Regions from separate parts of the Pseudomonas sp. F007 genome, predicted to be linked through region 3. Evidence: riboswitches for the same ligand, from Rfam matches in the RefSeq annotation. Region 3 holds a riboswitch; each other region holds the start of a gene.
The links. A riboswitch is a leader RNA that binds a small molecule or an ion and turns the genes downstream of it on or off. The one in region 3 is predicted to bind cobalamin.
Positions count from the first base shown of each region.

Region 1: linked by a shared signal. The riboswitch ahead of cobO (cob(I)yrinic acid a,c-diamide adenosyltransferase) and the one ahead of ACZYR5_RS27565 (CbtB domain-containing protein) in region 3 are both predicted to bind cobalamin.
Region 2: linked by a shared signal. The riboswitch ahead of ACZYR5_RS00835 (ABC transporter substrate-binding protein) and the one ahead of ACZYR5_RS27565 (CbtB domain-containing protein) in region 3 are both predicted to bind cobalamin.

Region 1 covers NZ_JBVATA010000001.1:263,609-273,394, reverse strand. The annotation lists gene ACZYR5_RS01360 (C40 family peptidase) at 32-565, shown strand; gene ACZYR5_RS01355 (O-methyltransferase) at 593-1,255, shown strand; gene ACZYR5_RS01350 (PQQ-dependent sugar dehydrogenase) at 1,258-2,571, opposite strand; cobalamin riboswitch at 2,685-2,919, shown strand; gene cobO (cob(I)yrinic acid a,c-diamide adenosyltransferase) at 3,001-3,612, shown strand; gene ACZYR5_RS01340 (cobyrinic acid a,c-diamide synthase CobB) at 3,623-4,933, shown strand; gene bluB (5,6-dimethylbenzimidazole synthase) at 4,930-5,580, shown strand; gene cbiB (adenosylcobinamide-phosphate synthase CbiB) at 5,577-6,485, shown strand; gene cobD (threonine-phosphate decarboxylase CobD) at 6,478-7,470, shown strand; gene ACZYR5_RS01320 (cobyric acid synthase) at 7,467-8,918, shown strand; gene cobU (bifunctional adenosylcobinamide kinase/adenosylcobinamide-phosphate guanylyltransferase) at 9,062-9,583, shown strand; gene cobT (nicotinate-nucleotide--dimethylbenzimidazole phosphoribosyltransferase) at 9,580-9,786, shown strand, end outside.
Region 2 covers NZ_JBVATA010000001.1:167,931-177,716, forward strand. The annotation lists gene ACZYR5_RS00820 (DUF3302 domain-containing protein) at 1-79, opposite strand, end outside; gene ACZYR5_RS00825 (hypothetical protein) at 367-951, shown strand; gene ACZYR5_RS00830 (MarC family NAAT transporter) at 957-1,628, shown strand; cobalamin riboswitch at 1,665-1,858, shown strand; gene ACZYR5_RS00835 (ABC transporter substrate-binding protein) at 2,006-3,019, shown strand; gene ACZYR5_RS00840 (FecCD family ABC transporter permease) at 3,016-4,032, shown strand; gene ACZYR5_RS00845 (ABC transporter ATP-binding protein) at 4,029-4,799, shown strand; gene ACZYR5_RS00850 (OsmC domain/YcaO domain-containing protein) at 4,951-7,149, opposite strand; gene ACZYR5_RS00855 (N-acetylglutaminylglutamine amidotransferase) at 7,482-9,254, shown strand; gene ngg (N-acetylglutaminylglutamine synthetase) at 9,258-9,786, shown strand, end outside.
Region 3 covers NZ_JBVATA010000012.1:120,307-130,092, reverse strand. The annotation lists gene ACZYR5_RS27585 (vWA domain-containing protein) at 1-7, opposite strand, end outside; gene ACZYR5_RS27580 (magnesium chelatase ATPase subunit I) at 61-1,083, opposite strand; gene cobN (cobaltochelatase subunit CobN) at 1,104-4,937, opposite strand; gene cobW (cobalamin biosynthesis protein CobW) at 4,941-6,008, opposite strand; cobalamin riboswitch at 6,108-6,316, opposite strand; cobalamin riboswitch at 6,434-6,659, shown strand; gene ACZYR5_RS27565 (CbtB domain-containing protein) at 6,757-6,948, shown strand; gene ACZYR5_RS27560 (CbtA family protein) at 6,960-7,667, shown strand; gene ACZYR5_RS27555 (cobalamin biosynthesis protein) at 7,664-8,077, shown strand; gene cobM (precorrin-4 C(11)-methyltransferase) at 8,279-9,025, shown strand; gene nfuA (Fe-S biogenesis protein NfuA) at 9,249-9,786, opposite strand, start outside.

The sequences.
Region 1 (9,786 bases), on a different contig from region 3:
GAAAGCCGCAGCCAGTTCAGGATGTTCTGTGATGACGAAGTCGGCCCGCCTAGCACTGATTCTCTGCGCCGCGCTGCTCAGCGCCTGCGCCAGTCGCACGCCGCCACCTGCCAAAGTGGTCCGTGCGCCGGTTTTCGCCCCCACCCAGAGTTTTTCGCCGGTCGCCGACGACGTGCTGTTTCGCGCCCTCGGCCTGGTCGGCACTCCTTATCGCTGGGGCGGCAACACGCCGGATTCAGGTTTCGATTGCAGCGGCTTGATCGGCTACGTCTACCGCGATGCAGCAGGTATTTCCCTGCCACGCACCACCAGTGAAATGATCGGCATGCAGGCACCGAGTGTCGGCAAGGACTCCCTGCAGACCGGCGACGTGATTTTCTTCGCCACCAATGGCGGCTCCCAGGTCAGTCATGCCGGGATCTACGTCGGCGAAGGGCGTTTCGTGCATGCGCCGGCAACCGGCGGAACAGTCAAGCTCGACAGCCTGTCCAAGGCCTATTGGCAGCGTGCCTACCTGAGTGCCAAGCGCGTCTTGCAGCCTGAGCATCTGGCGCGTATTCCCTAGTTTTGTTCCGGGTGGGCGGAGGGGGTCATGACTGCACGAACGCTTAATCTCGACGACGCCCTCTATCACTACTTGCTGGATGTCTCGCTGCGCGAAACGCCGCTGCTGCGCCGTCTGCGTGACGAAACCCAGGCCCTGCCCATGGCACGCTGGCAAGTGGCACCCGAGCAGGGGCAGTTTCTCGCCTTGCTGATCAAGCTCACCGGCGCCCGTCGGGTGCTGGAGGTCGGCACCTTTACCGGCTACAGCGCGCTGTGCATGGCGGCGGCGCTGCCCGATGATGGCAAATTGATCTGCTGCGACATTCCCGGCGACTACAATGCCACTGCCCGCCGTTATTGGCAGGAAGCAGGACTGAGCGAGCGTATCGAACTGCGCCTGGCGCCCGCCTTGCAGACCCTGGCCGAACTTGAGCGGGAGGGGCAGGGTGGATGCTTCGATCTGATGTTCATCGACGCCGACAAGGCCAATTACCCGGCCTATCTGGAGCATGCCCTGCGTTTGCTGCGCACCGGTGGGCTGGCGGTGTTCGATAACACCCTGTGGAGTGGGCGCGTGCTGGAGAGCAATCCGCAAAGCGAAGATACCCGCGCCATCCAGGCCTTGAATCGGGCGCTGAAGGAGGATGCGCGGGTTGATCTGTCGTTGCTGCCACTGGGTGATGGCCTGACGCTGTGTCGCAAACGCTGACATCAGCGTGTAGCGGATACTCGCCAGATCTTGTTACCTACGTCGTCGGCCACCAACAGGTCGCCTTGTCGGTCGATCACCACGCCTACCGGCCGGCCCATTGCCTCTTCATCCTTGTTCAGGAAACCGGTCAGCACATCCACCGGCGGGTCAGAGGGTTTGCCGGCGTGAAAGGGCACGAAGATCACTTTATAGCCACTATGGGGTTCACGGTTCCATGAGCCATGCTGGCCAACGAATGCGCCCTCGGTGAAGGGCGCCGGTAATGTGCTGCCTTGGGCGAAGGTCAGGCCCAGTGAAGCGGTGTGCGGGCCCACGGCATAATCCGGTGCGATGGCCTTGGCCACCAGCGCCGGATCCTGCGGGCTGACCCGGTCGTCGACATGTTGCCCGTAATAGCTGAAGGGCCAGCCGTAGAAACCACCGTCCTTGACCGAGGTGATGTAGTCCGGCACCAGGTCGCTGCCGATCTCGTCCCGCTCGTTCACCGCCGTCCACAGGGCCTTGCTGTTCGGCTCCCAGGCCATGCCGTTGGGGTTGCGCAAGCCCGAGGCAAAAATCCTGTGATTGCCGGTGGCCCGATCCACTTCCCAGATCGCCGCCCGACCTTGCTCCTGGTCCAGACCGTTCTCGCCGACATTGCTGTTGGAGCCGACGGTCACGTAGAGCTTGCTGCCGTCGGTGCTGGCGATCACGTTTTTGGTCCAGTGGTGATTGAGGGGGCCGCCTGGCAGGTCGATGACCTTCATCGGTTTCGAACTGATCGTGGTTGCACCTTCGACATAGTTGAAGCGCAGCAGGCGGTCGGTATCGGCCACGTACAAGTCATTGCCCACCAGGGTCATGCCAAAGGGGGAGTTGAGGTTCTCGATAAAGGTTGTGCGGGTTTCGGCCACACCGTCGTGGTTGCTGTCGCGCAGCAGGGTGATGCGATTGGCGCTGGGTACCGCAGCCCCTGCGCGGCCCATGAACTGCTTCATGACCCAGCCGCGCAGGCCTTTGCTGTCATCGGGCTTGGGTGGCGCGTTGGTTTCGGCCACCAGCACGTCGCCATTGGGCAGCACGTACAGCCAGCGTGGATGATCCAGGCCTTCGGCGAATGCCCCAACCTTGGTGCCGGCGGCGGCCGTTGGTTTGGCGCCATCGGCCCAGCCCACGGCAGGCGCGATGTTGACGGTGGGCAGCAGGGTCTTGTTTGGCGCCGGCAGTTCGGGCGATGGGCCAGTGCCCTCGGCGACTTTCAGGACTGCGGTCTCGCCGCAGGCGACCAGGGCTGCGGCCAGGGTGAGGACAACTGTCAGGCGAGACGTTTGCATGCCGATCTCCCATTAATAACATCGCGTGATGGGTAGAGGCGCGCGCGGCGCCGAAGGTTCAATCGGTCAGGCCGGGCCTTCCTTTAATTGACGCTCCACCCCCAACCCACTAACCTTCGCGACTTGTTTCAGGTGCTCGGTGGCCCGTGGGTCGATCGAGTGAAACAGGGAAGCCGGTGAGGGCGCGTTCTTTGACAGGACGGGCGACGATCCCGGCGCTGCCCCCGCAACGGTAAATGAGTGAAAGCGCTGCCATCAGCCACTGTGTCCGCTGCGACATGGGAAGGCGCAGCGCCCGGCCAATCGCCGCTCATGAGCCCGGAGACCGGCCTGATCCATCCAGCGGCATCACGGTGGGCGATGCCAGGCTTCTTGCCGTCTTTTTCCATGCCTGCCCGCCGTTATCCAGCCTCAACGGAGAGCTCCCCCATGACTGATTCCCCTGAACGCGACGAACGACACCTGGCGCGCATGCTGCGCAAGAAAGCGGTGATCGACGAGCGCATTGCCAACTCGCCCAACGAATGCGGGCTGCTGTTGGTGCTCACCGGCAACGGCAAGGGCAAGAGCAGTTCGGCGTTCGGCATGCTCGCGCGAGCCATGGGCCACGGCATGCAATGCGGCGTGGTGCAGTTCATCAAGGGCCGTAACAGCACCGGCGAAGAGTTGTTCTTCCGGCGCTTCCCCGAGCAGGTGCGGTTTCATGTGATGGGCGAAGGGTTCACCTGGGAAACCCAGGATCGCCAGCGTGATATCGCCGCCGCCGAAGCGGCCTGGGCCGTGTCCCGCGAGCTGCTGCAAGATCCGGCCATCGGCCTGGTGGTGCTGGATGAGCTGAACATTGCCCTCAAGCATGGCTATCTGGATCTCGATCAGGTGCTCAGCGATCTGCAGGCCCGTCCGCCTATGCAGCACGTGGTGGTCACTGGTCGCGGTGCCAAGCCGGAGATGGTCGAGTTGGCCGACACCGTCACCGAAATGGGCATGATCAAGCACGCGTTCCAGGCCGGGATCAAGGCGCAGAAAGGTGTCGAACTGTGAGTCACTGTTCATGAATAACCCTCGTCACTGCCCGGCGGTACTGATCGCCGCGCCGGCTTCCGGTCAAGGCAAGACCACCGTCACCGCCGCCCTGGCGCGCCTGCACCGCAACCAGGGGCGCAAGGTCCGGGTATTCAAGTGCGGTCCGGATTTTCTCGACCCGATGATCCTCGAGCGCGCCAGCGGCAATCCTGTGTACCAACTGGACATGTGGATGGTCGGCGAGCAGGAAAGTCGTCGTCTGTTGTGGGAAGCGGCCCTGGACGCGGATCTCATCCTCATCGAAGGGGTCATGGGGCTGTTCGATGGCACCCCCTCCAGCGCGGACCTGGCCCGGCACTTTGGCGTGCCGGTACTGGGGGTGATTGATGGCACCGCCATGGCCCAGACCTTTGGCGCACTGGCACTGGGCCTGGCGCGCTATCAGCCGGACCTGCCGTTCGCCGGGGTCCTGGCCAACCGGGTCGGCACCTTGCGTCATGCACAGCTGCTTGAAGGCAGCCTGACCGAAGGCTTGCGTTGGTACGGCGCGTTGTCGCGCGAGACCGGCATCGAGTTGCCGAGTCGGCACCTGGGCCTGGTCCAGGCCAGCGAGCTGAATGATCTGGACCTGCGTCTCGACGCGGCGGCAGATGCCCTCGCCAGCAGTTGCGAAGTGGCACTGCCGCCAGCGGTGACCTTTGCCGCGCCTGAAGTGATCGCCGCCGAGCCGCTGCTGGCCGGGGTGCGCATCGCCGTGGCCCGCGACGAAGCCTTTGCCTTCACCTATGGCGCGAGCCTCGACCTGTTGCGGGCGATGGGCGCCGAACTGTGCTTCTTTTCACCGATTCGTGATCGGCAACTGCCCGTAGCGGACAGCCTCTACCTGCCGGGCGGCTATCCGGAACTGCACCACGTGGCACTGGCGCAGAACAGCGCCATGCTCGCCGCCATCCGTGCCCACCATGACGCCGGCAAACCCTTGCTCGCCGAATGCGGCGGCATGCTCTATCTGCTGGACTCGCTGACCGACGTCGACGGCGTACGCGCCGAACTGGTCGGTTTGCTCAGCGGCGACGCGGTGATGCAAAAACGCCTGGCCGCGCTGGCGTTACAGGCGGTGGAGTTGCCGGAAGGCGCGTTGCGCGGGCACACCTACCACCACTCGCTGACCAGCACTACCCTCGAGCCGATCGCTCGTGGCCTGAGCCCCAATGGCGGGCGCGGAGCGGAGGCGGTCTACCGTGAAGGGCGGATGACCGCGTCCTACGTGCACTTCTACTTCCCCTCCAATCCATCAGCGATTGCCGCACTGCTCGCGCCTGCAGCGAAGCAGCCATGAGCGCCAAGGAATTTTCCGAAGCCGAACGCCAGGCGGTCTATCGGGCGATTGCCGAGCGACGCGACATGCGTCACTTCAGCGGCGGCACGGTGGCGCCGGAGTTGTTGCGCCGCCTGCTGGAAGCGGCGCATCAGGCGCCGAGTGTCGGCCTGATGCAGCCCTGGCGGTTTATCCGCATCAGTGATCGAACGCTGCGCCAGCACATCCAGAGTCTGGTGGAAGAGGAACGGGTGCGTACTGCCGAGGCCCTCGGTGAGCGTTCCGACGACTTCATGAAGCTCAAGGTCGAAGGCATCAACGACTGCGCCGAAGTGCTGGTCGCGGCCTTGATGGATGACCGCGAACGGCACATTTTCGGCCGACGGACGTTGCCGGAAATGGACATGGCATCGCTGTCCTGCGCGATTCAGAACCTCTGGCTGGCCGCCCGTGCGGAAGGGCTGGGAATGGGCTGGGTGTCGTTGTTCGAACCGCAAGCGCTGGCCGACCTGCTTGGGTTGCCGCCAGGGGCCAAGCCGCTGGCGGTGTTGTGCCTGGGACCGGTCAACGAATTCTATCCAGCGCCGATGCTGGCACTGGAAGGCTGGGCGCAACCGCGTCCGCTGAGTGAACTGCTGTATGAAAATAGTTGGGGAGTGAGTCAATGAGTGTGGCGTTGCTGAGTGTCGCCGCCGTGGCGCTGGATGCGTTGCTGGGCGAACCGAAACGCTGGCATCCGCTGGTGGCTTTCGGCCGTTTTGCCGACCGGGTCGAGCAGCGCTTCAACGCCGCCGGTCGCGGCTGGCGCAGCCATGGCGTCACCGCCTGGGTGATCGTGGTCGTGCCCCTGACCCTGCTGGCCACGGCTTTGTCGTGGCTGCCCTACATCGGTTGGCTGGTGGAGATTCTTGCGCTGTATTGCGCCCTGGGTCTACGCAGCCTCGGCGAGCATGTCGAACCGGTGGCCCGTGCCTTGCGCAGCGATGACCTGGACGAAGCCCGCAACCGGGTCGGTTATCTGGTCAGTCGCCAGACCAGCGAGCTGGACTCAACTGAAGTGGCCCGTGCGGCCACCGAATCGGTGCTGGAGAACGGCAGCGACGCGGTATTTGCCGCGCTGTTCTGGTTCGTCGTGGCCGGTGCGCCGGGGGTGGTGCTTTATCGCCTGAGCAATACCCTCGACGCGATGTGGGGCTATCGTAATGAGCGCTTCGAACGTTTTGGCTGGGCAGCGGCGAAAATCGACGACCTGCTCAACTACATTCCCGCACGCCTGGTGGCCCTGACCTACGCGCTATTGGGCAAAACCCGCCTGGCGCTCAAGTGCTGGCGCACCCAGGGACCGACCTGGGACAGCCCCAACGCCGGGCCGGTGATGGCGGCCGGTGCCGGGGCCCTGGGTGTGGAATTGGGCGGCGCGGCGATCTACCACGGCGAGCTGCATCAACGTCCGCAACTGGGCGAAGGCGTGCCGGCGGATGCTGACTCGATCGACCGTGGCTGGCAATTGGTCCAGCGCGGGGTGTGGTTGTGGTTGCTGATTCTCTGTGTGGGAGCCGAGTTTTATGCTTGAACACGGTGGCCGCCTGCGCAAGGCGGCCTTGCACTATGGCATCGCCGAAGCCGACTGGCTCGACCTTTCCAGCGGCCTGGCGCCGTGGCCGTGGGCGATCCCGGAGATTGCGCCACGGGCCTGGGCGCGTTTGCCGGAAACCGAAGACGGCCTGGAGCAGGCGGCGCGCGAGTACTACGGCGCCAGCCATGTACTGCCAGTCGCCGGCTCGCAAATGGCTATCCAGTTGCTGCCGCGCTTGCGCCGTGCCGGCAAGGTCGGCGTGCTCTCGCCGTGCTATGCCGAACACGCCGAAGCCTGGCGGCGCAACGGCTACGTGGTGCGCGAAGTGGTGGAGCAGGAGGTGGATTTCTACCTCGATAAGCTTGATGTGCTGGTGGTGGTCAATCCGAACAATCCCACCGGTCTGAGCCTGACCCCGGAACGCCTGCTCGAATGGCACGGGCGGCTGGCGCAGCGCGGCGGCTGGCTGGTGGTCGATGAAGCGTTCATGGACAACACCCCGCATCTGAGCCTGGCGGCCTTCGCCAATCAGGTCGGGTTGATCGTGTTGCGCTCCTTCGGCAAGTTTTTCGGCCTGGCGGGTGTGCGCCTGGGTTTTGTCCTGGCGGAACGCAAACTGCTCAAGTTACTCGCCGAACAGGTCGGCCCCTGGGCGGTCAGTGGGCCGACGCGGGTACTCGGCCAGGTTTGCCTGCGTGATACCGAAGGGCATCAGCAGCAGCGCCTGCGCAGCGAGGCGGCCAGCCAGCGCCTGGTGGAAGTCCTCGAGCGGCATGGCTTCAAGCCCCACGGTGGCTGCGCCTTGTTCCAGTGGTTGATCACCGAGCGTGCCGAGCACTTGTATGAATTCATGGCTCGGCAGGGCATCTTGCTGCGCCTGTTCAGTCACAACAGCAGCGTACGCTTTGGCCTGCCGGCCGACGAAAATGACTGGTTGCGCCTCGAGCGCGCTTTCATCGCCTACGCCAAGGAAGCCTCATGACTACATTGATGGTGCAGGGCACCACGTCCGATGCCGGCAAGAGCACCCTGGTGACGGCGTTGTGTCGCTGGGTGACGCGCCAGGGTGTGGCGGTGGTGCCGTTCAAACCGCAGAACATGGCACTCAACAGCGCCGTTACTGCCGATGGCGGCGAGATCGGCCGGGCCCAGGCGGTCCAGGCCCAGGCCGCGCTCCTCGAGCCGCATACCGATATGAACCCGGTGTTGCTCAAGCCCAACAGCGACACCGGCGCCCAGGTGATCATCCACGGCCGGGCCGTTACCACGATGAATGCCGTCGCCTATCACGACTACAAAGCGATCGCGATGCAGGCAGTGCTGGCGTCCCATCAACGCCTCAGCGCCGCCTACCCGGTGGTGATGGTCGAAGGCGCTGGCTCACCGGCGGAGATCAACTTGCGTGCCGGCGACATCGCCAACATGGGCTTTGCCGAGGCAGTGGATTGCCCGGTGCTGCTGATTGCCGACATCAACCGCGGTGGTGTGTTCGCCCATCTGGTTGGCACCCTGGAACTGCTCTCGGCCAGCGAACAGGCGCGGGTCAAAGGCTTCATCATCAATCGCTTTCGCGGTGATATCGCACTGCTGCAACCGGGCCTGGATTGGCTCGAGGCGCGCACCGGCAAACCGGTGATTGGCGTCCTGCCCTATGTCATGGACCTGCACCTGGAGGCCGAGGACGGCATCGACCAGCGTCAGACCGACAAGGCCGAACAGGTGCTCAATGTGCTGGTGCCGGTCTTGCCGCGCATCAGCAACCACACCGATTTCGACCCGTTGCGCCTGCATCCCCAGGTCAACCTGCAGTTTATTGGCCCTGGCCAGCCGATCCCGCCGGCGGACCTGATCATCCTGCCGGGCTCGAAAAGCGTGCGCAGCGATCTGCAGCACTTGCGCGCCAATGGCTGGGACACCGCCATCACCCGGCACCTGCGCTACGGCGGCAAGCTGCTGGGGATCTGCGGAGGGCTGCAGATGCTCGGCGCGCAGGTACACGACCCGCTGGGCCTGGAGGGCGCCGCTGGCTCCAGCGCCGGCCTCGGTTTGCTGGCGTTTGAAACCGTGCTCGAACGAGAGAAGCAACTGCGCAATGTGCGTGGCCGTTTACAGGTGGAAAACGCCGAGGTCAGCGGTTATGAGATTCATGCCGGGGTGACCACCGGCCCTGCACTGGAGCACGCAGCGGTGTTGCTGGAAGACGGACGCTGCGACGGCGCACAGAGTGCCGATGGCCAGGTGCTCGGGACTTATCTGCATGGCCTGTTCGAATCGCCCGCCGCCTGCAGTGCGCTGCTGCGCTGGGCCGGTTTGCAAGCGGTGCAGGAGGTTGATTACCACGGCTTGCGCGAACGCGATATCGAGCGCCTGGCGGATCTGGTGGAAAAGCATCTGGATACCGGGCTGTTGCGTCAGCTCTGTGGGATTTGAATTGACTGCTCTGGCCTCATCGCGAGCAGCGGAACGCCGCCCGGGCTGCTCCTACAGGTTTTTATGTATACGCCGCACCCCTGTAGGAGCGAGCCTGCTCGCGAAGGGGCCATCTGCCTCACTGAAATTTTCAGGACACTGTCATGCTCCAACTAATCCTCGGCGGCGCCCGCTCCGGCAAAAGCCGCCTGGCCGAAAAACTTGCCAGCGACAGCGCGCTGGAGGTGATCTATATCGCCACCAGTCAACCCCTGGATGGCGAAATGAATGCTCGCGTGGCCCATCATCGCGAACGCCGTCCTGCCGAGTGGGGCTTGATCGAGGAGCCGCTGGAACTGGCCCGGGTGTTGCGCGAAAACGCCAGTGCCGAGCGTTGCCTCCTAGTGGATTGCCTGACTTTGTGGCTGACCAACCTGCTGATGCTCGACGATTCCGCGCGTCTGACCCAGGAACGTGAAGCGCTGCTGGAGTGCCTGGCGACATTGCCGGGCGAAATCCTGTTTGTCAGCAACGAGACCGGTATGGGTGTCGTGCCGCTGGGCGAATTGACTCGCCGTTATGTCGATGAAGCCGGATGGCTGCATCAAGCCCTGGCTGAACGTTGTCAGCGTGTCGTATTGACCGTTGCCGGTTTGCCCCTGACGTTGAAAGGTAATGCGTTATGACAGATTCGTGGTGGATGAACCCGTGCAAGGCAATCGATAGCGACGTTGTTGCCCAGGCGACTGACCGGCAGCAACAACTGACCAAACCCGCCGGTTCCCTCGGTCAACTGGAAACCCTCGCGCTGCAACTGGCCGGCATGCAGGGGCGGGTGAAACCGAGCCTGGAGCAGCTGTGGATTACGATTTTTGCCGGTGACCACGGG
Region 2 (9,786 bases), on a different contig from region 3:
TGTCGTGCAGCACGATAATCCCGTAGAACAGCACGATGGCCGCGAAAAAAAGTATGCCCAGCGCAATGTAGTCGAGCACGACGCCCCCCTCCCGAAAAACAAAATCAGCGCGTACGCACCACGTGAGTGCTGTGATGGTCGACCGCGGCCGCTGCTTCGCGCGCGACCGTTCGAAATCATAGTAGTTCAAGTTTAAACGGCTGCCCGGCGATCGCCTGCTGACTTAACTCAGTGAAATCGCAAATAGCAGACAGTCCCATGCAGGGCGAAATGCTCGGCAATTCAATCGATAACGTCAGCAGGCAAGTTGCCGAACAGCGACTATTCTTGGGCGTGTCCGTCAGCTATTACAGGGAAACCAGGCTCATGAAACCCATCAAATCCTTCGCCTTGCGTGTTACGTTTGCCACCCTTCTGTCGACTGCCGCCATCAGCGCCCAGGCGGCTGATATTCCGTTGGGCAGTACCGCGATGGAAGGCCACGTGGTGACGCAGGTATTGGCGGTCGATGCGGCAAACCATCAAGTGACGATCGAAGGCCCTGACCAGCAGCCGATCCCCCTGCAACTGACCGAGAAAGCCAAGGCCCTGCACAACCTGAAAGTCGGTGACAAGGTCGACATTCAAGTCCTGCGCTCGGTGGCCTATGTACTCGACACCGAAGTGGGTGGCGCCCCCGGTGTCAGCGATGAAGCGATGACCATTCGGGCGACCAAGGACAATCCCAACCCGGGCGGCGAAGCGGTGCGCCAGGTCAAGGTCAGCTCGAAGATCACCAAGATCGATCTCAAAACCCATGAAGTGACCCTGCTGCCTCCTGAAGGCAAAGTGAGGGTGCTCAAGGTCGAAGATCCGGCACTTCAGGAGCGCATGAAGAAATTGCAAGTGGGGCAGACGGTTAATGCGATCTACACCGACATCCTGAAGATCAAAACCTCCGCCACTCAATAAAACCCATGAGTGATTTATTCAACGCGATTGCCCTGGGGTTGCTGGCGTTGTTGCCGTTGCTCAACCCGCCCACCACCGTGGCGCTGTTCCTCGCCCTGAGCAAAGGCCTCAACCAGCGCCAAAAAAACCAGCAGGCGCGGCTGACGGCCATCTATGTCTTCCTGATCATGACGCTGACCTACTACACCGGCGAACTGATAATGGATGCCTTCAACATCTCCATCCCCGGATTGCGCATCGCCGGGGGTGGCATCCTGATCGTCATGGGCATGAAGATGCTGTTTCCGCCGCCACCGCCACCCACGGCTGCCCACGAGGTCAAGGAAAAGGAAAGTTTCGCCCTGATTCCCTTGGCCATGCCCAGCACCGCCGGCCCGGGCACCATTGCCCTGATCATTAGTTCTGCGGCGACGATCAAGCACAGCACCCTGTTCCCGGCCTGGGTGATTGCCACCGCGCCGCCGCTGATCTTCCTGTTCACTGCGCTGATCCTGTGGATTTGCCTGCGCAGCTCGGGGCTGATCATGCGCATCACCGGCGAATCCGGGATCGACGCCATCTCCCGGCTGATGGGCTTTTTGCTGGTGTGCATGGGCGCGCAGTTCGCGATCAATGGCTCGATCGAAATCGTCCAGTCGCTCATCGACAGCAACTTTCACCCACCGCGCCTGCCCTAACGAACGGCTGGCGCGTTTCCTCCCGGCGGCGTGATCGACTACCATAGCGCCGCCGGTCCCCCACGGGATTAATAGGGAATCCGAAACACCACACCCGGTGTCCATCGGAACTGCCCCCGCAACTGTAGATGCCGAGCCCACTCCTCAACTGCCACTGGATCAACTCCGGGAAGGCCGGAGTGCGGCGACGACGCACGAGTCAGGAGACCTGCCGGCCAAGCAAATGACTAACCGGCGGGGTGTCCGGGAAGGACATCCTGCCGCCCGCCAGTTCCCTGGTCGCGCGGCCTTGCCCTGTGTTCAACGCAGTGTTCGAGGGTGTGTTTCCAAACCGTACCCCCTGCTGTTGCCTGTACGGTACAAATGGAGATTGCCCCATGCTGTTGCCCCGCCTTTCGACCCTCATTGCCGGTATGGGCCTGTGCGCCCTGGCCCAGGCCACCCCGACCCATTACCCGCTGACCCTCGAGAACTGCGGCAGCAGCCTGACCTTCCAGCATGCCCCCAGCGGTACCGTGACCATCGGCCAGGCCGGCACCGAAATGCTCTACGCCCTGGGCCTGGGCGACAAGGTGCTCGGCACGTCGCTGTGGTTCAACAACGTGCTGCCGGCGTACAAGGCGCAGAACGACAGGATCGAGCGCCTGGCGGACAACGATCCAAGTTTTGAAGCGGTGATCGGCAAGCGCCCGGAGCTGGTGACAGTGGAGCTGGAGTGGACGGTCGGGCCTCAGGGCGTGGTCGGCACCCGCGAACAATTTCATGAGCTGAAGATCCCCACCTACCTGCTGCCCTCCGACTGCGAAGCCAAGGACAACCTGGTGGGCGCCGACGGTACGCGCCTGGCGCCGTTCCGCATCGAAAGCATCTACAAGGGCATCGAGCAACTCGCCGAGATTTTCGATGTGCGCGAGCGCGGCACCCAACTGACCGACGAACTCAAGGCCAGCCTCGCCCAATCGATTGCCAAGGCACACGAGAAAAAGCGCCCGCCGCTCAGTGCCCTGGTCTGGTTCTCCAGTGCCGATATGGACATCGACCCTTATGTGGCCGGCCACAAGGGCGTTCCCGACTTCATGCTGACGACCTTGGGCGTGCGTAACGTGGTCGAGTCCGACGAGGAATGGCCGACGGTCGGCTGGGAAACCATCGCCAAGGCCAACCCGACGTTTCTGGTGATCGCTCGCATGGACCGCCGCCGTTTCCCCGCCGACGACCATGAAAAGAAACTCGCATTCCTGCGCAGCGACCCGGTGACCCGCAACATGGACGCGGTGAAGAACAACCGCATCATCATCCTTGATGCGATGGCCATGCAGGCCAGCGTGCGCACCTTCGACGGCTTGCGGCAACTGGCCGAGGCCATCGACGGCTACGACCTGCCGAAATGACCACGAGCCTGATTAGAACGCTACTGGCAATGGCGCTGCTGTTGGCCGCCGTGGTCGCCGGGGTGGCCATCGGTGAAACCGCCATCGAACTTCACGTGGTATTCCAGGTGCTGGCGAACAAACTGTGGGCGGCCGGCTACCCGCTCGACCCGATCGACGAGGGCATCGTCTGGAATTATCGCCTGACCCGCGCTTTGGTCGCCGCCGCCTGCGGTGCCGGCCTGGCCACCTGCGGGGTGATCCTGCAGTCGCTACTGCGCAATCCCCTGGCCGATCCGTACTTGCTGGGCGTCAGCGCCGGGGCCTCGACCGGCGCCGTGCTGGTGGCCCTGCTCGGCGTCGGCGCGGGCATGCTGACCTTGTCGGCCGGGGCCTTCGTCGGCGCCATGGCCGCGTTTGGCCTGGTGATCCTGTTGGCGCGATTCAGCGGCTCGAGTCGCGGCACCGGGCAAATCATCCTCGCGGGCATCGCCGGCTCGCAGCTGTTCAATGCCCTCACCGCGTTCCTGATTACCAAGTCGGCCAGTTCCGAACAGGCGCGGGGCATCATGTTCTGGCTGCTCGGTAACCTCAGCGGGGTGCGCTGGCCGTCGGTGTGGCTGGCGGTGCCGGTGGCGGTCGCGGGTCTGCTGTTATGCCTGCTGCACCGGCGTGCCTTGGACGCTTTTGCCTTTGGCAGCGATTCAGCCGCATCACTCGGCATACCGGTACGCCGGGTGCAGTTTGTGTTGGTCGGCTGTGCAGCGCTGGTGACGGCGGTGATGGTGTCGATTGTCGGCTCCATCGGTTTTGTCGGCCTGGTGATTCCCCATGCCGTGCGCCTGCTGCTCGGCACCGGGCACTCACGGCTGCTGCCCGCCAGTGCCTTGGCCGGGGCGCTGTTTCTGATTGCCGCCGATGTGCTGTCGCGGACCTTGATCAAAGGCCAGGTGATTCCGGTCGGGGTGATCACCGCGCTGGTCGGTGCGCCAGTGTTCGCGCTGATCCTGATCGGCCGCAGGAACGCCCGATGAACGCGCCCGCACTGAGTTGCCGAGGTCTGTCCTTCAGGGTGCGTGACGCCGAGTTGCTGGAGGATATCCACCTCGATCTGCATCGCGGCGAAACCCTCGGCGTCGTCGGGCCGAATGGCTCCGGCAAGTCTACCTTGCTCAAGCTGTTGGCCGGCTTGCGCACGCCGTCAGCCGGCGGTGTGTGGCTGGCTGACCAGCCGCTGGAAAAACTCTCGCGACGCAGCATCGCGCAACGCCTGGCGGTGGTCGAACAGCAGGCCGACACCGACGATGCGATCCGCGTGTTCGACGCCGTTGCCCTCGGGCGCACGCCCTGGTTGTCGGCCCTGCGCCCGTGGAGCCGGGAAGACGAGGCCATCGTCCGCCAGGCCTTGCACGATGTCGACGCCACGCACCTGGGCACACGCACCTGGCGCGGCCTGTCCGGCGGTGAGCGCCAGCGCGTGCACATCGCCCGGGCCCTCGCCCAGCGCCCGCAGATCCTGCTGCTCGACGAGCCGACCAACCACCTCGACATCCAGCATCAACTGACGATTCTCAAGGGCGTCCAGGCCCTGCCCGTCACCAGCCTGATCGTCCTGCACGACCTCAACCAGGCCCTGACCTGCGACCGCCTGGCAATCCTCGACCGCGGACGCCTGGTGGCACTCGGCAAGCCGCTGGAAGTGCTCACGCCACAACGTTTGTACGACACCTTCGGCGTGCAGGCCCACTACCTCACGGACCCGCTCGACGGCGCGCAGATCTTGCGCTTGCGCGCCACCTGATAGCGGGTCTGCCACGGCGAATCAGTTGCGGAATCCGTGACCGCCCCCAACCTTGTAGGAGCCGGCTTGCCGGCGAAGGTGCAGAGCCTGACACACCGCAGAGTCGCCATGCGCTGCGATGCGGCGGCCCGACAAGCAGCTCCTACAAGAGTCAGACACCCGCGACTTTGGCCCGCGCCGCATGCAATTTCTTGTAGCTGTCGATCAAGCGCAGGTGCCGGTCCAGGCCTTCGAGCTTCATGCTGGTTGGCGTCAGGCCATGGAAGCGTACGCTGCCGTTGACCGAACCAATCGCCGCATCCATCCGCTCGTTGCCGAACATCCGGCGGAAGTTGACCTCGTAGTCCGCCAGCTCCAGGTCTTCGTCCAGTTCCATCTCCAGCACTGCGTTCACCGCCTGGTAGAACAGGCCGCGCTCGACGGTGTTGTCGTTGTACTGCAGGAAGGCTTCCACCGCGTCCTTCGCCTCTTCGTATTGCTGCAGGGCGAGGTAGATCAACAGTTTCAGCTCGAGGATGGTCAACTGGCCCCAGGCCGTGTTGTCGTCGAACTCGATACCGATCAGGGTGGTGATATCGGTGTAATCATCCAGCTCGCTTTCCACCAGGCGCTCGCCCAGGGCCTTCAGTTCGGCGTCGTCGAGGCTGTGCAGATTGAGGATATCGGCACGGAAGAACAGCGCCTTGTTGGTGTTGTCCCAGATCAGGTCGTCCAGCGGGTAGATCTCCGAATAGTCCGGCACCAGGATCCGACAGGCCGTGGCACCGAAGTGCTCGTAGACCGCCATGTACACTTGCTTGCCCATGTCTTCGAGGATCTTGAACAGGGTCGCGGCTTCTTCTGCGTTGGAGTCTTCGCCGTCGCTGGTGAAGTCCCACTCGACGAACTCGTAGTCCGACTGGGCACTGAAGAAGCGCCACGAGACCACGCCGCTGGAATCGATGAAGTGCTCGACGAAGTTGTTCGGCTCGGTCACCGCGTGGCCTTCGAAGGTCGGCAGCGGCAGATCGTTCAAGCCCTCGAAACTGCGGCCCTGAAGCAATTCGGTAAGGCTGCGTTCCAGCGCCACTTCCAGGCTCGGGTGCGCGCCGAACGAGGCGAATACACCACCAGTACGCGGGTTCATCAGGGTCACGCACATCACCGGGAATTCACCGCCCAGCGAGGCGTCCTTGACGAGCACCGGGAAGCCCTGCTCCTCCAGGCCCTGGATCCCGGCCAGAATCGCCGGGTACTTGGCCAGCACCTCCTGCGGCACGTCCGGCAGGGCGAACTCGCCTTCGATGATTTCGCGCTTCACCGCCCGCTCGAAGATCTCCGACAGGCACTGCACCTGGGCTTCAGCCAGGGTGTTACCGGCGCTCATGCCGTTGCTCAGGAACAGGTTTTCGATCAGGTTCGAGGGGAAGTACACCACCTCGCCATCGGACTGGCGCACGAACGGCAAGGACACAATGCCCCGCTCTTCGTTACCGGAGTTGGTGTCGAACAGGTGCGAGCCGCGCAGTTCGCCATCGCGGTTGTAGATCTTCAGGCAGTGCGGGTCGAGGATTTCCGGCGGCAGTTCGTCCTTGCGCCCCGGCTGGAACCAGCGCTCATCCGGGTAATGCACGAACGGCGCGTTGGCGATGTCCTCACCCCAGAACTGGTCGTTATAGAAGAAGTTGCAGTTCAGCCGCTCGATGAACTCGCCCAGGGCCGAGGCCAGCGCGCCTTCCTTGGTGGCACCCTTGCCGTTGGTGAAGCACATCGGCGAATGCGCATCGCGGATATGCAGCGACCAGACGTTGGGCACGATGTTGCGCCATGAAGCGATTTCGATCTTCATCCCCAGGTCGGCGAGGATCCCCGACATGTTGGCGATGGTCTGCTCCAGCGGCAGGTCCTTGCCGACGATGAAGGTGCTGGCGTCCGCCGTCGAGTTGGGCATCAGCAGCGCTTGAGCATCGGCGTCGAGGTTGTCCACCTCTTCGATGACGAACTCCGGCCCGGCCTGCACCACCTTCTTCACCGTGCAGCGGTCGATGGATCGCAGGATGCCCTGGCGGTCCTTGTCGCAAATGTCGGCCGGCAGTTCGACCTGGATCTTGAAGATCTGGTTGTAGCGATTCTCCGGGTCGACGATGTTGTTCTGCGACAGCCGGATGTTCTCGGTGGGAATGTTGCGAGTGCTGCAGTACAGCTTCACGAAGTACGCCGCACACAGGGCCGACGAGGCGAGGAAGTAATCGAACGGGCCCGGCGCAGAGCCATCACCCTTATAGCGAATGGGTTGGTCGGCAATCACCGTGAAGTCATCGAACTTGGCTTCAAGTCGGAGGTTGTCGAGAAAATTAACCTTGATTTCCATAGGGGATTACCAAAAAAGTCGAGCGAAACTGAATGGGCGCGATTATCCGGGTTTTACGCTGGAAGTACTGCGCTTTCGTTGAAAAAAGCCCGGTGCTCATCGACCGTTGGTAAATTTTATTGAACGATCGCAGCCACCGCTCACTCGAAAAACCCACATCATCAGCCGTGGCGGCAGGCAAAAACCGCCCGGTTCGGTGCACAACGCTACTGGTCGAGCACGCTGCAAAAGCAGGTGCCGCCTGAAAGCTGTACAGAGTGCAAATGCTGCAAACAGCGGTACACGTAAGCCACCAGTAGCGACACACATGCCGAAAAAAGGGCTTGGACACCATGTGCGGATTAGCTGGCGAATTACGTTTTGATCTTCAACCGGCCAACCTGGCGGCCATCGAACGCATCACCCATCATCTGGCACCCCGTGGCCCTGACGCCTGGGGCTTCCACAGCCAGGGGCCGATAGCCCTGGGCCATCGCCGCCTGAAAATCATGGACCTGTCGGACGGATCGGCGCAGCCGATGGTCGACAATGTCCTGGGCCTGTCCCTGGCCTTCAATGGCGCGATCTACAACTTCCCGGAACTGCGCGCCGAGCTGGAAGGCCTGGGTTACGCGTTCTACTCCGGTGGCGACACCGAGGTCCTGCTCAAGGGCTACCACGCCTGGGGCGAAGCGCTGCTGCCGAAGCTCAACGGCATGTTCGCCTTCGCCATCTGGGAGCGCGATGCCCAACGTTTGTTCATCGCCCGCGACCGGCTCGGGGTCAAGCCGCTGTACCTGTCGCGCACCGACCAGCGGCTGCGCTTCGCCTCGGCCTTGCCGGCGCTGCTCAAGGGCGGCGATATCACACCGATCCTCGATCCGGTCGCGCTCAATCACTACCTGAACTTTCACGCCGTGGTGCCGGCTCCCCGCACCCTGTTGGCCGGCATTGAAAAACTGCCGCCGGCGAGCTGGATGCGCATCGAGGCCGACGGCCGCACCGAGCAGAAAACCTGGTGGACCCTGCCCTACGGCCCACGCGCCGACGAGCAAAATCTGACCCTCGAAGACTGGCGTGACCGGGTTCTCGCCAGCACCCGCGAAGCCGTGGCGATTCGTCAACGGGCGGCGGTGGACGTTGGTGTGCTGCTGTCCGGTGGCGTCGATTCGAGCCTGCTGGTGGGCCTGCTACGTGAAGTCGGCGTGGAGGATCTGTCGACCTTCTCCATCGGTTTCCAGGACGCCGGCGGCGAGCGCGGTGACGAGTTCCAGTATTCCGACCTGATCGCCAGGCACTACGGCACCCGCCATCACCAACTGCGCATCGACGAAAAGGAAATCATCGAGCAATTGCCGGCGGCCTTCCGGGCGATGAGCGAGCCGATGGTCAGCCACGACTGCATTGCCTTTTATCTGTTGTCCCGTGAGGTGGCCAAGCACTGCAAGGTGGTGCAAAGCGGTCAGGGTGCCGACGAACTGTTCGCCGGCTACCACTGGTATCCGCAGGTGGATGCCGCCGAGGATCCCTACGCCGCCTACCGCCAGGCGTTTTTCGACCGCAGTTATGAGGACTACGCCGCCACGGTGCAACCGCAGTGGATGACTGCCCATGACGCCGCCGGCGACTTCGTCCGCGAGCATTTCGCCCAGCCCGGCGCCGACGCGCCTGTGGATAAGGCGCTGCGCCTGGACAGCACGGTGATGCTGGTCGACGACCCGGTCAAGCGTGTGGATAACATGACCATGGCCTGGGGCCTGGAGGCGCGCACGCCGTTTCTCGACTACCGCCTGGTCGAGTTGTCCGCGCGGGTGCCGGGCAAATTCAAGCTGCCGGACGGTGGCAAACAAGTGCTCAAGGAAGCGGCGCGGTTGGTGATCCCCAGCGAAGTGATCGACCGCAAGAAAGGTTACTTCCCGGTGCCCGGCCTCAAGCATTTGCAGGGCGACACCCTGAATTGGGTGCGCGAGTTGCTGCTCGACCCAAGCCAGGACCGTGGCCTGTTCAACCCGGCGATGCTCGATCGCCTGCTCACCGACCCGCAAGGCCAACTGACCCCGCTGCGCGGCTCCAAGCTGTGGCAACTGGCGGCGCTGAACCTGTGGCTCAGCGAACAAGGAATCTGATCAATGAAACCTCACGCCACAGCCCTCAACCAGCGCTTGCTGCGCGGCCAGGCGCCGTCCTATGAACGCCTGCAGGCACGCTTTGCCGAAGACGGCAGCTGCAGCGGCGAGCCAATTGCCGTGCATTGCGGCTGGGGGCGCCTGCTGATCGGCCACACCTTCCCCGACGCGGCGAGCCTGGCCGGCGAACTGGCCCACGAGCAACCGGGTGAGCGTGACATCGCCCTCTACGTCGCAGCGCCCCAGCAGGTGCTGGGGCTGGAACCGGCGCAGCTGTTTCTCGACCCGTCCGACACCCTGCGCCTGTGGTTCAGCGACTACCGCCAGGCGACCCGGGTGTTTCGCGGTTTTCGAATTCGTCGGGCGCAGAGCGCCGACGATTGGCAGGCGATCAATCGCTTGTACCAACTGCGCAACATGCTGCCGATCGACCCCGAACGCCTGACACCCCGCCATCAAGGTGGGCCGGTGTACTGGCTGGCGGAGGACGAAGACAGCGGCGCGGTAATCGGCAGCGTCATGGGCCTGAACC
Region 3 (9,786 bases):
TTTTCAAGTGCCCGGCGCGGGGCCTGGCATTCGCCCCCGCCGTTGCACGAGGGCGAATGCCTAGGGCTTTTTTGGCCAGCTCGGCACCTCACGGCGCGCGCCGGTGGGCAAGGCCTGGGCCGGTAGTTCGCCCCACTGGCCCTGGCCTTCGTCGGGCCGTGACGGTTGGTTTGGCGAGGCTTGGGTTGCCGGTGGCTGGCTCTGGTTTTGTACAGCCGGATTTTGTGCCGGCGGTTTGCGTCGCCGATGACGCAAGGCAAACTCGGCCACCGCGTCTATGTCTTCCTCGCTGATGGCTGCGGCACCACGCCAGGCGGCATGGGCACGCGCGGCACGCAGCCAGACCAGGTCGGCGCGCAGGCCATCGACTCCAGCGGCAAAGCAGCGTTCGGTAATCTGCGCCAGCGCATCGTCGTCCAGAGCAATCGCCGCCAACCCCTCACGGGCACGCTGGCAGCGCTCGCGCAGTTGCTGTTGCGCGTCTTGCCATTGCTCGCAGAAGCCTTGCGGATCGCTGTCGAAATCCAGGCGTCGGCGGATGATCTGCCCACGCTCCAGCGGTTCAGTGTGACCCTCGAGGGCGACGTTGAGGCCGAAGCGGTCGAGCAGTTGCGGACGCAACTCGCCCTCCTCCGGGTTCATGGTGCCGATCAGCACGAAGCGCGCCGGATGCCGATGGGAAATGCCGTCGCGCTCCACCAGGTTGGTGCCGCTGGCGGCGACATCGAGCAGCAGGTCCACCAGGTGATCGGGCAGCAGGTTGACTTCATCGACGTACAGCACGCCACCGTCAGCCTTGGCCAACACCCCCGGAGAAAACTGCGCACGGCCCTCGCCCAGCGCCGCGTCGAGGTCGAGGGTGCCGACCAGCCGCTCTTCGGTGGCGCCCAACGGCAAGGTGACAAACTGCCCGCTGGCCAGCAGATCGGCCAGGCCCCGGGCCAGGGTCGACTTGGCCATGCCCCGCGGTCCTTCGATCAGCACGCCGCCGATTTTCGGGTCGATGGCGCTCAGGCACAGCGCCAGTTTCAAGGCGTCGGCGCCGACCACGGCGGACAGCGGAAAGTGCGGGGTGTCGGTCATCTCGGCTCTCGTACTTGGGTTCAACACTCTTCCTCGATATCCAGCAGCAGGTGCTCCAGCGCTTCGCGGTAGGCCCCCGGCTCCTGCCACAGGCCGCGCTGCTGGGCTTCCAGCAGGCGCTCGGTCATGTCGCGCAGGGCATGGGGATTATGCTGCTGGACGAAGGCGCGGGTCGATGGATCGAGCAGGTAGGCATCCGCCAGCAAGGCGTACTGGTGATCGTCAATCAGTTGCGTGGTGGCGTCGAAGGCGAACAGGTTGTCGACGGTCGCCGCCAGCTCGAATGCACCTTTATAGCCGTGGCGCTTGACCCCCTCGATCCACTTCGGATTGGCCGCCCGCGAGCGGATCACCCGGTTCAGTTCTTCCTTGAGGGTGCGGATCTTCGGCAGGTCCGGCTGACTGTGATCGCCGTGGTAACTGGCCGCCGCTGCACCACTGAGGCTTTCCACGGCGGCGAGCATGCCGCCCTGGAATTGGTAGTAATCGTTGGAATCCAGCAGGTCGTGCTCGCGGTTGTCTTGGTTTTGCACCACCGCCTGCACCTGGCTCAGGCGCTGGGCAAACTGGCCGCGTGCAGCGGTGCCTTCATCGGCGCCGCCATAGGCGTAGCCGCCCCAGTTCAAGTAGACCTCGGCCAGGTCCTCGCGGCTCTGCCACAGGCGTCCGTCGATCGCGCCCTGCACGCCGGCGCCATAGGCACCGGGCTTGGCGCCGAAGATCCGCCAACCGGCCTGACGCGCCGCCGCCTCGGCATCGATTCCGGACTGCAGCAACGCCTCGCGCTCCTGGCGCACCTTGGCCGCCAGCGGGTTGAGGTCATCCGGCTCGTCCAGCGCGGCCACCGCTTGCACGGCGGCGTCGAACAGGCGAATCAGGTTGGCGAAGGCATCACGAAAGAACCCGGAGACGCGCAAGGTCACGTCGACCCGTGGGCGGTCGAGCAGGCTCAGCGGAAGGATCTCGAAATCGTCGACCCGCTGGCTACCCGTGGCCCATACCGGACGCACGCCCATCAGGGCCATGGCCTGGGCAATGTCGTCGCCGCCGGTGCGCATGGTCGCCGTGCCCCACACCGACAGACCGAGCTGGCGCAGGTGATCGCCGTGGTCCTGCAGGTGCCGCTCGAGAATCAGGTTGGCCGATTGAAAACCGATGCGCCAGGCAGTGGTGGTCGGCAGGTTGCGCACGTCCACCGAATAGAAATTGCGCCCGGTGGGCAACACATCGAGGCGTCCACGACTGGGGGCGCCACTGGGGCCGGCGGGGACGAAACGCCCGTCGAGGGCGCTGAGCAAGCCGTGCATTTCCGCCGGGCCGCAGGCGTCCAGGCGTGGGGCGACGACTTCGCGCAGGTGGTCGAGGATGGCCTCGACCTCTACCGATGCCGGCCATTGTAGGAGCGAGCCTGCTCGCGATGGAGTGTCAGGCGACTGCGATGTGTCTGATACACCATCGCGAGCAGGCTCGCTCCTACAGGTATCAGGGTTCAATGTCTGCGAGATCAGTTGGCTGGCAAACAACTCCAACCGCTCACGGGTATCGCCTGCGGTACGCCACGGCTCATCGCTGATCGCGGCCAATACCTCCGGCCGCGGCCCATTCCAGGGTTCGCCCAGCGCACAGTCCAGCGGATCGAAACCCAGAACAAAAGCTTTACTCAGCGCCCGCAACACACTCGACTGCGCCCCCCGGCCATCCCCCCGGGGAATGCGCAACAGCGCAAGCAAGGTATCAATGCGCAACCGCCCACTCGGCGATTCGCCAAACACATGCAGGCCATCGCGGATCTGCGATTCCTTGAGGTCGCACAGGTAGGTGTCCAGGCGCGGCAGCCAGATCGCCGCGTCGGCGTCGCTGTCGAGTTGCAACTCACGGTCGATATGGGTTTCACGCACCAGCGCCAGAATGTCGCGCTGCAGTTCGCGGGCGCGGCGCGGGTCGAGCAACTGCGCTTCGTAATATTCGTCGGCCAACAACTCCAGGTTGCGCAGCGGCCCGTAGGTTTCGGCACGGGTCAGCGGTGGCATCAGGTGGTCGATGATCACCGCCTGGGTGCGGCGTTTGGCCTGGGCGCCCTCGCCCGGGTCGTTGACGATAAACGGGTAGATGTTCGGCAGCGGCCCCAGCAGCGCATCCGGCCAGCACTGCTCGGACAGGCCGACGCCCTTGCCCGGCAGCCATTCGAGGTTGCCGTGTTTGCCGACATGGATCAGCGCATGGGCGCAATAGACCTTGCGCAGCCAGAAGTAGAACGCCAGGTAGCCGTGGGGCGGCACCAGGTCCGGGTCGTGGTAGACCGCGCTCGGATCGACCTGATAACCACGCGCCGGCTGGATGCCGACAAAGGTCAGGCCGAAGCGCAGGCCGGCGATCATCAGTCGACCGTCGCGGTACATCGGGTCCGCGCTCGGGTCGCCCCAGCGCTGCAGCACCGCGTTGCGATTGGCTGCGGGCAAGGCTTCGAACATCGCCCGGTAGTCCTCCAGCGCCAGGCTCTGCTGGCAGGGGCGCAGGTCGATGCTGTCGAGATCATTGCTGACCCCGCCGAGCAATTGCTGGATCAACGCGGTGCCGCTGGCGGGCAATTCGGCCGGTAGCGGATACCCCTGAGCCTGCAACGCTCGCAGAATATTCAAGGCCGCCGCCGGCGTATCCAGGCCGACGCCATTGCCGATGCGTCCATCGCGAGTCGGGTAGTTGGCGAGAATCAGTGCCACCCGTTTTTCGCTGTTCGGCACCCGCGCCAACTCGGCCCAGCGCCGGGCCAGTTCGGCGACGAAATCCATGCGCTCGGGGTGCGCCCGGTAGCACACCACATCGCACTGGCTGCGCTCGCTGCGCCAGGCCAGGTCCTTGAAGCTGATGGGCCGGCTGATGATCCGCCCGTCCAGTTCCGGCAAGGCGATGTGCATCGCCAGGTCACGCGGCCCCAGCCCCTGTTCGCTGGCACTCCAGCCCGGCTGATTGTCCTGGGCACAGATCGCCTGGATCACCGGGATGTCGCGGCGGAACGGCCGCAGGTGCGGCGCCTCGGGGCTGGATTGAGCAAAGCCGGTGGTATTGAGGATCAGCGCCGCCTGCACCTCGTCCAGCCAGTCCTCGACCACGCTCAGGCAGCCGGGCTCCTTGAGGCTGGCGACGGCGATGGGCAAGGGATTGAGCCCCGCCGCCTGCATGCGCTGGCAGAACACATCGACGAACGCGGTGTTGGCCGCCTGCAAGTGCGAGCGATAGAACAGCAGCGCCGCCACTGGCTGGTCGGGCTGCCAGTCGGCTTGCCAATCCTTCAGGTTCGGCTGGGCGTGATGCGGATGATAGATCGCCGTGCGTGGCAAAACCTGCGGTTCACCCCAGGCATAGTCGCGGCCAAGCCAACGGTTGGCCAGGCAGCGATACAACTCCAGGGCGTTGTGCTTGCCGCCCTGGCGCAGGAAGTGCCAGAGCCGCTCGCGGTCTGCCACCGGCACCGTGCTCAAGTCGCTGAGCTCCGGGTCGGGACGGTCGTCGCCCGGCACCAGAATCAACTGCACGCCGCGCTGCGCCAGCTCGATCAGGCGCTCGACGCCATAGCGCCAATAAGCAATCCCGCCGTGCAGCGAGATCAGGATGACTTTGGCGTGGCGCAGCACCTGATCGACATACAGGTCGACCGAGGCGTGATTCTGCACCTGCATCGGGTTGGCCAGGCGCAGGCTCGGGTAATCCTCAGGCAGTTGCTGCGCGGCCTCGGCCAGTAGCGCCAGGCTGGAGTCACCGCTGCACAGGATCACCAGCTCGGCGGGGGTTTGCCCGAGATCGGCAATGTTGTCCTCGGAGACGAATCCGCCGGGCTGGGTCCTGAGCAGGTGCATGGATCAGACGCTGAGGGCGGCGCGCAGTTGCGCTTCGAGCAGGGCCGCATCCAGTTCCTGGCCGATCAGCACCAGACGCGTGCTGCGCGCTTCTTCGGCGCCCCACTGGCGGTCGAAGTGCTTGTCGAAGCGCGTGCCCACGCCCTGGATCAGCAGACGCATCGGCTTGTTCGGGATGGCGGCGAAACCCTTGACCCGCAGGATGCCGTGCTGCACCACCAGTTGGGTCAAGGCATCAAGCAGCAGGCTTTCATCGGCCTGCGGCAGTTCGATGGAGATCGAATCGAAGGCGTCGTGATCGTGATCGTCATGATCGTCGCCGTCGTGGTGATGATCGTGATGGCTGTGGCGGCTGTCGATGTGCTCTTCGGAGCCGGCGCCCAGGCCGATCAGCACGTCCAGTGGCACGCGACCGCTGCTGGCCTCGATGATTTTCACCGCTGGCGGCAGTTCCTCGGCGACTTCCAGGCGCACTCGGGCCAGGTCTTCGGGGTTGATCAGGTCGGTCTTGTTGAGGATCACCAGGTCGGCGCTGGACAGCTGGTCGGCGAACAGTTCGTGCAGCGGCGATTCGTGGTCCAGGTTCGGGTCGAGCTTGCGCTGGGCGTCGACCTGGTCCGGGAAGGCGGCGAAGGTGCCCGCGGCAACGGCCGGGCTGTCGACCACGGTGATGACCGCGTCAACCGTGCAGGCGCTGCGGATTTCCGGCCACTGGAAAGCCTGGACCAGCGGCTTGGGCAGGGCCAGGCCGGAGGTTTCGATGAGGATGTGATCAAGGTCGCCACGGCGCGCCACCAGCTCGCGCATCACCGGGAAGAACTCTTCCTGGACGGTGCAGCACAGGCAGCCGTTGGCCAACTCATACACCCGGCCGCTGGCTTCTTCCTCGGTGCAACCGATGGAGCACTGCTTGAGGATTTCGCCGTCGATGCCCAGCTCGCCAAATTCGTTGACGATCACCGCGATGCGCCGGCCCTGGGCGTTGTCGAGCATGTGCCGCAGCAAGGTGGTCTTGCCCGAGCCGAGGAAGCCGGTAACGATGGTGACGGGGAGTTTGGCCAGTGTTTTCATCGGATGCCCTTTGGCAAGGTGGCGGGCATACGGGACGAGGACCGGCAACGCAGACGCGCGCGGGAGCAGTTCGCCACCGGATCACCCCGCCCGGTTGTAGTGAGAATCTGGATCGAGGCAGGTCTCCTGGCTGACGGTGGGCCGGTCTTTCGACTGGCGGTTTCTGCGCCTTCCCGCCGCTCGAAAGAGCGTGCAGTGGCCTGGCAGCGACGACACCGTTCACAGTTGCGGGGGCAGCCGCGGCATCGACCGCGTTCCCTTCTTAGCTTCGGCGCTGGGGCCGAAGAACCTCGAAGGTGCAAGGCTACGCATCGTACTGGGCCTGGTCAATGTTTGTGGTGGCCACTGATCCATTGTGGGAGCGAGCCTGCTCGCGAAGGGTTCAACCCGGTCCCAGGATTGACGCCAGCACCCGCCCATGCTCTCCTACACAGCTTGTTACGGGTGCCCTTCACAGGGTGAAACGGGAAACCGGTGAATCATGTGCTTTACTCCAAAGCCATGTCAGTCCGGTGCTGCCCCCGCAACGGTAAGCGAGCGAAGAATCACAGCCACTGTGCCTGCTGTAGGGCATGGGAAGGCGATTCTTGCAGGTTTGGCCAGTGCCAGCCCCTCGTGAGCCCGGAGACCGGCCCGCAATACTTGAATAACAAACCCGCGGTGGGCGGGCGCTGTTTGAGTTTCCGCGGCCTGCTCGCGGAGGCTTGCATGCGCACGGATCACCCCTGACTGACCAGAGGTAAGCGCCATGTCGACCATCAGCAGCACCCGCCACGCCACCGCCGCCGGCACCACCACACTGGGCCAACGCCTGGTGGCCGCCCTCAGTGCCTCGATCCTCGGTGCCTGCCTGGTGTATTTCGCCGGCTTCTCGCACATCGAAGCCGTGCACAACGCCGCTCATGACACCCGGCACAGCGCCGCTTTCCCGTGCCACTGAGACCTGCCCAGATGATCAAGCGTATTGCTCAAACCGCAGGTTTCAGCGGGCTGCTGGCCGCCCTTCTGCTGACCCTGCTGCAAAGCTTCTGGGTCTCGCCGCTGATTTTGCAGGCCGAGACCTACGAGAAATCCGAGCCCGTCGCAGAGCACGTGCATGAACATGCCGACTCGGCGATGGCTGCCCACAGCCACGACGCCGAAGCCTGGGAACCGGAAGACGGCTGGCAGCGCGTGCTGTCGACCACCGGCGGTAACCTGGTGGTGGCGGTCGGTTTTGCACTGATGCTCGCCGGTCTCTACACCCTGCGCTCCCCGACCCGCACGTCCCAGGGCCTGCTCTGGGGCCTGGCCGGCTACGCCACTTTCGTGCTCGCGCCGACCCTCGGCCTGCCGCCGGAGCTACCGGGTACTGCCGCCGCCGACCTGGCGCAACGGCAGATGTGGTGGATCGGTACTGCCGCTTCTACCGCTGCCGGTATCGCGCTGATCGCCTTCGGCAAAAACTGGCTGCTGAAGGCACTCGGCGTGGCCATCCTGGCGGTGCCGCACATCGTCGGCGCACCGCAACCGGACGTGCATTCGATGCTCGCCCCCGAGGCCCTGGAAGCACAGTTCAAGATCGCTTCGCAGCTGACCAACGTGGCGTTCTGGCTGGCCCTGGGGCTGATCAGCGCCTGGTTGTTCCGACGCAAAAGCGCAGGTGACTATCAGGCATGAGTGAAACGCGCGCGGCGCCGACCCTGGTGGTCGGCCTCGGCTGCCAACGCGGCTGCCCGGCCAGCACGCTGCGCGCGTTACTCGATCAGGCCTTGCAGGCTCAGCGGATCGATCTGCAATCGATCACCGCGCTGGCGAGCATCGACCTGAAACGCGATGAACCTGGTCTGATTGAACTGGCTGAGCAATTGGGTTTACCGCTGACCGTGTTCAGCAGCGAGCAATTGTCCGGCTATCAAGAACAGCTCAGCCACCAGTCGCAGATCGCTTTCGAGCGCACGGGTTGTTACGGCGTCGCCGAAAGCTCTGCCCTCGCCCTGGCCGAAGCACTGGCCCAGGCGCCGGCGACCTTGCTGATTTCACGGCAGAAGTATGCGCAGGCGACCTTTGCGTTGGCGTGTGCGGGGTAATGATTTCCTGCACCTGTAGGAGCGAGCTTGCTCGCGAAAAACGTTAACGATGACACGAGCATCCTGAATAATTGCGGCGCCCTCAAGTTTTTCGCGAGCAAGCTCGCTCCTACAGTTTCAACAGCGAACATTGCCATAATCCCCCTTTTCATCATGAGCATCGCTCATCTGCACCCTTCCCTACCCCCTCAGGAGCCGGCCATGACCGTCTACTTCATCGGCGCCGGCCCCGGCGATCCGGAACTGATCACCGTCAAGGGCCAACGGCTGATCCGCAGTTGCCCGGTGATCATCTACGCCGGCTCGCTGGTGCCAGCTGCCGTGCTCGAAGGCCATCAGGCCGAACAGGTGGTCAACAGCGCCGAACTGCACCTGGAACAGATCATCGAGCTGATATACGAGGCCCACGCCCAAGGCCAGGATGTGGCTCGCGTGCACTCAGGCGATCCGAGCCTGTACGGCGCCATCGGCGAGCAGATCCGCCACCTGCGGGCACTGGATATTCCGTTCGAAATCATCCCCGGCGTCACCGCCACCGCCGCCTGCGCGGCGTTGCTGGAAGCTGAATTGACCCTGCCGGACATCGCCCAGAGCGTGATCCTCACCCGTTATGCCGACAAGACCACGATGCCCGCCGGCGAGTCGTTCAGCAGCCTGGCCGCCCACGGCACCACCATGGCCATTCATCTGGGGGTCAATCACCTGGAGAAAATCATCGCTGAACTGCTGCCCCATTACGGCGCGGATTGCCCGATTGCCGTGGTGCACCGGGCCAGTTGGCCGGATCAGGACTGGGTGCTGGGGACCCTGGCAGATATCGCCGAGAAGGTGCAGGCCAAGGGTTTTCGCCGCACGGCGTTGATTCTGGTGGGCCGGGTGTTGGCCAGTGACAGCTTCAGCGAGTCGTCGCTGTATCGCGCGGGACATGCGCATTTGTATAGGCCGTAGATGTAACCTCGATGAATGCGGTGTGGCTGATGGCCTCATCGCGAGCAGGCTCGCTCCTACAGTGGGATTTGTGTCGGTCACAAATACTGTGATGTATGCGAAACCCTGTAGGAGCTGGCTTGCCAGCGATGGAGGCCAACGATGACACGTGATATCGGGATGTACACAGGCATAAAAAAACGGCGCTCACGGGGCGCCGTTTTTTTGGGTCGCAGCGAACGCCTTAGTAGTAGGCGTTTTCTTTCTGCGTGTGGTCGGTCACGTCGCGCACGCCCTTGAGCTCCGGGATGCGCTCGAGCAGGGTGCGCTCGATGCCTTCCTTCAGGGTCACGTCCGCCTGGCCGCAGCCCTGGCAGCCGCCGCCGAACTGCAACACGGCGATGCCGTCTTCCACCACATCGATCAGGCTGACCTGGCCGCCGTGGCTGGCCAGCCCCGGGTTGATTTCGGTTTGCAGGTAGTAGTTGATGCGCTCGTTGATCGGGCTGTCGGCGTTGACCATCGGTACTTTGGCGTTTGGCGCCTTGATGGTCAGCTGGCCGCCCATGCGGTCGGTGGCGTAGTCGACGACAGCGTCATCCAGGAAGGCTTCGCTGAAGTGATCGATGTAGGCGGTGAAGCTTTTCAGCCCCAGCGCGGTGTCTTCCGGCTTTTCCTCGCCCGGCTTGCAGTAGGCAATGCAGGTCTCGGCGTACTGGGTGCCAGGCTGGGTGATGAAGACGCGGATGCCGATGCCCGGAGTGTTCTGCTTGGACAGCAGA